Regions from separate parts of the Caldicoprobacter faecalis genome, predicted to be linked through region 2. Evidence: riboswitches for the same ligand, from Rfam matches in the RefSeq annotation. Region 2 holds a riboswitch; the other holds the start of a gene.
The links. Region 2 has a riboswitch for thiamine pyrophosphate ahead of thiT (energy-coupled thiamine transporter ThiT). Riboswitches for the same ligand answer to the same signal wherever they lie in the genome.
Positions count from the first base shown of each region.

Region 1: another riboswitch for thiamine pyrophosphate. It lies ahead of thiS (sulfur carrier protein ThiS); the one in region 2 lies ahead of thiT (energy-coupled thiamine transporter ThiT).

Region 1 is NZ_FOXR01000050.1:4,787-9,003, forward strand. Features, by position in the region: gene thiF (sulfur carrier protein ThiS adenylyltransferase ThiF) at 1-413, opposite strand, end outside; gene thiH (2-iminoacetate synthase ThiH) at 444-1,547, opposite strand; gene BM241_RS11370 (thiazole synthase) at 1,566-2,333, opposite strand; gene thiS (sulfur carrier protein ThiS) at 2,340-2,540, opposite strand; TPP riboswitch at 2,851-2,963, opposite strand; gene BM241_RS11380 (ABC transporter ATP-binding protein) at 3,057-3,695, opposite strand; gene BM241_RS12540 (hypothetical protein) at 3,697-4,217, opposite strand, start outside.
Region 2 is NZ_FOXR01000010.1:24,973-29,189, reverse strand. Features, by position in the region: gene BM241_RS05605 (glycoside hydrolase family 31 protein) at 1-1,336, shown strand, start outside; TPP riboswitch at 1,509-1,618, shown strand; gene thiT (energy-coupled thiamine transporter ThiT) at 1,684-2,241, shown strand; gene BM241_RS05595 (hypothetical protein) at 2,372-2,665, opposite strand; gene BM241_RS05590 (adenosylhomocysteinase) at 2,926-4,167, shown strand.

The sequences.
Region 1 (4,217 bases), on a different contig from region 2:
AGTTTACCGCTTGAGCCGTAATGCTCCACTATCATCTTTTTACATGAGGGGTTGTCAAAAGCCTCAATGATGATGTCGCAGTCATCGAATATTTCATGGATGTTCTCCTGCGTGATCTTTTCCTGTAGTGTTTCTATCTCCACGTCTGGATTAATCCTCTGCAAATTTGATTTCAGCGCTTCCACCTTGGGCATCCCTACCTGGTCGTAAAAGTAAAACTGCCTGTTCAAGTTGGAAAGCTCCACCCTGTCGAAGTCCACTATCTTGAGCCTTTTTATCCCGCTTCTTACCAGGTTTAAAGCGCAGTTGGAGCCCAGGCCCCCTGCGCCGGCTATGCCCACCTTGACCTGCTGGAGCTTTTGAAGGTTTGTATGGCCAATATATTTCACCAGTGCTTCTTCAAATCGGTTCACGGCTGTACGACCATCCTTTCATAGTCTGATTCAGATTGCCTGCCAGTCTTTGAAGACCGGTTGAAATCCCTTGCTGTACAGCATATCCCTTATCTGCGCCACGCTCCTGGTATCTGCTATGTCAAACTGGCCGTCGCCTTTGTCCTCAATGGCGTGGCCACCCACTTGGGTGGAAGACCCCGCTGAAAGCTTGGTGACCCCCAGGCCTATCAGGTTATCCCTGAGCTGGGGCCTTTCCCTTGTGGAGATGGTGATGCCAGCTCGTGGCATGAACAGCCTTATGGCCAACATTATCTGGACCAGGTCCTTGTCGCTGACAGGGGATCTGGGCGTAAAGTTCCCGAAATGGGGCCTCAGTCGCGGCAGGGATACGCTTATCTCCACATCGGGGTACTTATCCTGCAGGTAACTGGCATGCAGCCCGGTAAAAAAAGCCTCCTTTTGCCAGTCATTCAGCCCCAAAAGTGCACCTATGTTGACGCAGCGCATGGATGCCATGCACGCCCTTTCGGGAGCGTCAAGCCTGTACCTGTAATTCCTCTTGGGTCCCTTAAGGTGCACTTCCATGTACACTTCATCGTCGTATGTCTCCTGGTACAGGGTGAGGCCATCGACTCCTGCTTCTATGAGCTCGGCGTACTCCTCGGTATCCAGAGGATATACCTCTATCGAGATGGAGCTGAAGTAATCCTTTAAAACCTCCACGCAGCTCTTTATGTATGAGACCGGCGTATGCTTTCTGGATTCGCCGGTTAAAATGAGTATGTGCTTGAGCCCTGTGGAGGCTATGGCTTCGGCCTCCTTTCTCACCTCATCCAGTGAAAGCTTTTTCCGGGCTATCTTATTTTTGCAGTTGAAGCCGCAGTAGGCACACTGGTTGACGCAGTAATTGGAAAGGTAAAGGGGAGTATAGAGCAGGATCGCCCTCCCAAAGTTTTTGAGGGTAAGCTGCCTTGCTTTGATGGCCATGGGTTCCAGGTATTCCTTGGCCTTGTCGGATAACAGGGCCAAAAAGTCAAGGTCATTAAGCTTTTCCTTGCTGAGTATTTTCATTATTTGGCTGTCGGTTACGCTGTTTAAAAAGCCCTCAAAATCAAAGCCTTTATATTTGAGATACACGTCGTAAAAGCTCATATACCTGCACCTCGAATCTTATCTTAAAAATCCGGTTAGAGGCGAAGAAGCTTCGGCGTATTCCTTGACTACCCCCATGCCCGCCAGATAAGCCATTCTACCGGCTTTGACTGCCAGCGAAAACGCCTCTGCCATGGCGACCGGGTCGTCGGCAGTGGCTATGGCGGTGTTGACCAGCACTGCAGCGGCGCCCATCTCCATTGCTTCGGCGGCATGGGAGGGCCTTCCCAGCCCGGCGTCGACTATCACGGGAAGGTCGATCTCGTCGATCATGATCTTTATGAGTTCCCGGGCTTTCAGCCCCTTGTTTGTACCAATCGGGGCGCCAAGGGGCATAACAGCGGCAGCGCCTGCATCCCTCAGCCTCCGTGCGGCTATTAAATCAGGGCTCATATAGGGAAGGACTATGAAGCCTTCCTTTACCAGTATTTCGGTGGCCTTTATGGTCTCATAGTTGTCGGGAAGCAGGTATTTGTTGTCATTGATCACCTCGATCTTTATCCAGTTGCTGCCGCAGGCTGCTCTTGCTATCCTTGCTATGCGCACCGCTTCTTCGGCGTTTCTCGCCCCCGAGGTATTGGGCATTATTATGCACCCGTCGGGTATGTAGTTGAGCATGTTTTCCTCAGGATAATCCAGGTTTACCCTCCTCAATGCAACGGTAACCACCTGCGCTCCCGAGCGGTTTATCACCTCGGGGATGACCCTATGTGAGTGGAATTTTCCCGTGCCTATGAAAAGCCGGCTTGAGAGTTCCTGACCGGCTATGACCAGTTTGTCATCCATGGCGTATCAGCCTCCTCCAACAAATTTCAAGATTTCCAGGTTGTCGTTTTCTTTTAGCACTATGTTTTGCCATTCTTCGGATCTGACTATCCTGTAGTTGTGTTCAACCACCACCTTCTGAGGGTCAAGCCCTTTGTCCTTTAAAAAGTTGTATAGGGTAATTCCCTCGTTTACTGTGGTTTTTTGACCGTTTACCGTTATTTGCATTTTATTCCTCCTCTCTCAAAAATTGGTTATAATGTATGACAAAACTAAATAACTCCACCTTATGCCTTTGGAACCTTATGGCAATTATGTTTATATCTGGCCTATATTGTTTGCTGGCACTTACGCATACCTTGTCGGCAGCTCAAACATATTGGCTTGACGATTCTGCACCTAAAGCCACCTTGCTTATCAGGAGTTTTTATGGATACTCACTTGGGATTTTAAAGGGCGCATGTTAACAGGGGTGAAAGGAGAGAGGGGCATTGAACCGAAAAAGCCTACCCCCATAGGGTAGGCTTTTTGTCGTGGCGATATATCCACAACGCTTCCCTACGGTGGTACTAACCACATCAGGTTCAAAGGGTTAAGAGCAGCCTTCTCGGCATGCCCTTTCTCAGCCTTTCGGCACCCCTAGCGTTGGTATCCATCTATTCAGTTTTATACAATTATACACCGAATGCTGGGATATGTAAAGAACGTTTTTTGGTTTTTTACTCGCAATCAATATAATATCCGTCAGCTAATGCGTGTCAAAACACCTCCGTCCATCTCATAAACGGTATCGCACAGCGCCTCTATGTCCTCGGCATAATGTGATGACAATATAATGGTAGCTCCTTCCCTATTTAATTCCTTGAGCACCTCGCGGATTTCTAAAACGCCCTGCTTATCAAGGCCGTTCATCGGCTCATCCAGAATTAGCAGCTTTGGCCTCTCCATTATGGCCTGTGCAATTCCTAGCCGGTGCCTCATTCCCAAAGAGTATTTGCTGACGTGTTTTTTGAGGTTGGGATCAAGCCCTACACGTTCAAGCGCCTCACGAATCTCTGCATCCGATATCTTCCGCCGTATGGATGCCAGCAGCTTAAGGTTTTTGTATCCGCTTAGTGAGCCGATAAAGCCTGGGTCTTCAACAATGATGCCGATCTCTTGAGCTGCTCCTGGCCTCACGGGACGACCGTCTATCAAAATGCTGCCGGAAGTTAATTGCATAAACCCGCAGATGCATTTGAAAAGCACGGTCTTCCCCGAACCGTTGCGCCCGATTATCCCGTGGATCTTGCCGGTTTCAAATTTGACCGTCACATGATTCAGCGCCACCGTCTCTTTAAATTTTTTTACAGCATCCAAAACCTCTACCATATACTCCGCCACATCAAGCCCCCCATTCCTGTATATTTATATCTTTTTTACAAAACACTATTACCGAAACTATGCTCATAAATAATATCGCTCCCAGCAGACAGAACACCGCATAAGTCGGCGAAGGAATCTCACCTGTATACTTCCAGTTCAGATAGTTCATGCTGGCCCAGCTATACGGTGAAAAATAATAGATTTTAGGACCAAAGTTTAGAGTACCGGCATAGATTGAAAAATATGACATGAATATGAACACGCCGCTTGCTACCAACCCGCTCATCTTACCGATCACGATATTAAAGCAGAATATAAGCACACCAATGAATACCGATACAAGCCAAAACAGTCCAAAGCCTATCAGGGTCGCTTCAACAGCCGAAAACATGGTGATGATTTCAGGAGTAAAGAAAACTGTCAATTGAATACCGTATTTGTCTGCACTACCCGGATTGGCTGCAAGTGTCTTTATAACTTTACCCCAGTCGGTGGACAGCTGTAAATTCGGTATAAGCGTAACGACCGACGCAACATACC
Region 2 (4,217 bases):
TTATAGTGTGTTCAAAGAAGGCCTTGAAAACCGCTATTTTGTTACAGACAGTAATGGTTTGCCTTTTGTGGGTAGGGTTTGGCCAGGGCCTTCATGCTTTCCTGACTTTTCGAGGAGCGATGTGAGGAAATGGTGGGCAGAGAAACACAGAGAATTTATTGAAATGGGAATAGACGGAATATGGAATGACATGAATGAGCCAGCGGTTATGGATACACCTTCTAAAACTATGCCCGAGGATATGATACACTTAAACGATGGCCAGCCAATCACACACGCACAGTTTCACAATGTTTATGCGCTGAATATGGCTATGGCGACTAAGGATGCGATGTTGAGGTTTAGACCCAATCAACGGCCTTTTATATTGACAAGGGCGGCTTTTTCGGGTATACAGAGATACGCGGCTGTGTGGACAGGGGACAACAGGAGTCACTGGGATCACGTCAAGCTTTCCATTCCAATGCTTTTAAACATGGGGCTTTCGGGAGAGCCGTTCTGCGGAGCCGATATAGGAGGTTTTGAAGATGATTGTAGTGAAGAACTTTTTATAAGATGGATTCAGGTAGGCGTATTCTATCCGTTTTGTAGGAATCACAATGCGCTGGGAAAGAGGGAACAGGAGCCATGGGCGTTTGGAGAACGAGCACAAAAAATCGCTACGCAATTTATAAAGTTGCGCTATAAGCTGTTGCCGTATATCTACAATTTGTTTTATGAATCACACAAAAACGGCATGCCCGTACTGAGACCTCTTGTTTTGGAATATCCGGGTGATGAGAAAACTTATTTCATGTTTGACGAGTTTATGCTGGGAGATAGCATACTTGGAGCTCCCATATATGAACCCGGCAAAACGATAAGGGCAGTATATTTGCCAGAAGGTAACTGGATAGACTGGTGGACGGGAAAAGAATATGAAGGTGGCAAATACTATCTCGTTGAAGCGCCATTGGATAAAATGCCGCTTTTTGTTAAAGCGGGAGCAATAATACCCATGGCTGAACCGGTAAGCTGCACTGCCGATGGCATAAAAGTAAAATTCCATGTTTTCCCGGGAGTTGCGCAGGCGGAATATGTTTATTATGAAGATGATATGATTACGGAAAATTATAAGAATGGAAAGTACAATTTATATAGAATAAAGTATCGGAAGGATATGGATACAGTGAAAATAGAGATGGAGAAGTTGTATTATGAATACCCTGAAGGGCAAAAGGGATTCAGAGTAGTATTTGAAGGAGGAGAAGGTATCGAGAAAATCCTGGTAAACGGTCAGCAGGTAAACCCGCATGTAATAGATGAAACTGCTGTAGCAATATATGTGGAGCCATAGAAAAACAAATGCGCTTTTGTATGAAATTTTGCCACAATCTTGTTGTAAGATGGGGAAATGGACTTTCATTTGATTTTTAATGGATTTATTGAGGTTATCGGGGTTAAAATGTTGGGTGCTAGGCCTGGACAATTACATGTATAAATGTTATTATATTACCATAATAAAAATTAAATATCAAACGGGGAGCTGAAGCAATTCGGCTGAGAGGGAGTTGTATGACTCCGACCCGATGAACCTGATCTGGGTAATGCCAGCGTAGGGAACGAATTGTGGAAGGGGACTACGTGCCCTATTGTTTGGCATGTAGTCTTTTTTCTCCCCGGAAAAAGGGAGGAGAGGATAGTATGAAGAGGACGAACACCAGGATGCTGGTGGAAGCCGGAGTTATGATAGCTCTGGCGCAGGTGCTTAGCTATGTAAAGGTTTATGAATTACCGCAAGGTGGGTCGGTTACGGCAGGATCCATGGTTCCAATACTCTTTTTTGCGGTAAGATGGGGTGCCCGAGGGGGCATACTTGCCGGGATGGCATATGGCTTGCTTCAGTTTATTCTGGGCGAAAAATACAGCTATCATATAATATCGATATTGTTCGATTATATCATAGCGTTTGGCTGCCTCGGTTTGGCTGGTTTGTTCAGGCAAAAGGGCATGGCTGGGGTTATGGCCGGGGTATTCTTGGGTATACTGGGGCGCTTCATATGCCATGTGATATCGGGTGTAACGGTCTTTGCAAGTTACGCTCCTGAGGGACAAAGCCCATGGGTATACTCCATACTCTACAACGGCTCTTACCTGCTTCCAGAGCTTATAATCTCAATGGTGATTGTAGGGTTGCTGTACAGGTCCCTCGAATTCCAACTGCACATGGATAATAGATCCTCTTCTAATTATTCAGCTTAATGTGCAAAGTAAAAAACTCAGGAGGAAACTCCTTTAATCATTTATACACAAAAGTTTGGAATCTTCGGTTATTACAATCCTTTGAATGCGATGCTTGTAAAATAAAAAGTCCAGGTATTTTGCCTGGACTTTACTCGTTAAATGGTACCTTGTTCTTTTCTGCGAATCTCTTGAGCACATCGACGATCCACTGGAAATCGTCCTTTATAATGCCCTTTTCGATGATATATGGTGCATCTTCGCCCTGAACGTGAACTTCTATCCTTTCAACGGGCTTGGAGAAGAATAGTATTTTCTTTATGCCGGTGGTGCGTTGAAACTTGATTATCTTGCTGGCATGGAATCTTTTCCAGTGTTTGCCGCCTGCAAGTAATGAAAGCTCTCCCAGATCCGCATTAAACTCCTTGACATACTGGGCCCCCATACTACCCATTCCTCCTTATACGTTTTTACTCCCGTTGAAGTAAAACGCTGAGGAATACGGTATAATAGATATGCAAATACGCTTTCTGGATATGATACAGCGGCAAACGGGATGCTATATTAATTATAGCATACTACTAAAACCGAGAAAAGGGGTAAGGATTGTCATACGTTTAGAATTTAACGATACATTTTTGTGACAATGTGCTAAAATATGGTTATGCTGTACTTTGCGAAATCAATACGGGGAGGCATTTTTCTATGAACAGCACTATCAGAGACATAACTCTGGCAGATGAAGGCCAGAGACGAATCGACTGGGTCAGGCGCTACATGCCATTGCTCAACCAACTGGAGAAGGAATTTGAGGCGACAAAACCTTTTAAGGGTAAGAAGATTGCGGTGTCGGTACATCTAGAGGCCAAAACGGCTTATCTGTGCCTCGTTTTGGCAGCCGGAGGTGCTGAAGTTGCTGTCACCGGCAGCAACCCTTTATCTACGCAGGATGCCGTGGCGGCGGCGCTGGTAAAAGCCGGGCTTACAGTTCATGCATGGCACGGCGCCACCGAAGAGGAGTATAAAGAGCATTTGAGCAGGACGCTGGATATAAGGCCCGACATCATCATCGATGATGGGGGAGACCTGGTGGCTATGCTGCATTCTTCGCGCCAGGAACTGTGTGACAGGATAATAGGCGGCTGCGAGGAGACCACCACCGGCGTCCTCAGGCTGCGGGCCAGGGAACGGGAAGGCAAGCTTAAGTTTCCCATGATCGCCGTAAATGATGCCTACTGTAAACACCTCTTCGACAACCGGTATGGCACGGGACAGTCGGTATGGGATGGTATCATGCGCACCACAAACCTCATCATCGCGGGCAAGAACGTGGTGGTGGCAGGGTATGGCTGGTGCGGAAAAGGGGTGGCCATGAAGGCCAGGGGCCTTGGTGCAAACGTGATCATAACCGAGGTGGACCCGATAAAAGCCTTGGAGGCTGCCATGGATGGCTTCAGGGTGATGACCATGCTTGAGGCTGCCGAGATTGGCGATGTATTCATAACCACCACCGGTTGCACCAAGGTCATAAGGCGAGAGCACTTTGAAAGGATGAAGGATGGGGTACTGCTAGCCAATGCGGGGCACTTTGACGTTGAAATATGCAAACCTGATCTGGAGGCCCTGGCGGTGGAAAAGCGCATGATGCGCCATAATGTTGAGGGCTACGTGATGAAGGATGGAAGGGTGCTGAATCTCCTGGCCCAGGGAAGGCTGGTGAACCTGGCCTCGGGTGACGGGCACCCTGCCGAAATCATGGATATGAGCTTTGCGCTGCAGGCCCTTTCGGTGCAGTATCTGATTGAGAACGGGGACAAGCTCGAACCAAAAGTATACAGCGTTCCACGGTTTATCGATTACAGGGTGGCACGGATGAAACTCCAGGCCATGGGCATCAACATCGATTCCCTGACCCCAGAGCAGGAACGCTATCTTATGTCTTATTGAGTTTACATGGAAATGCTGTGCCGGGACAAGCGTTTTTGAAGGATAAAATG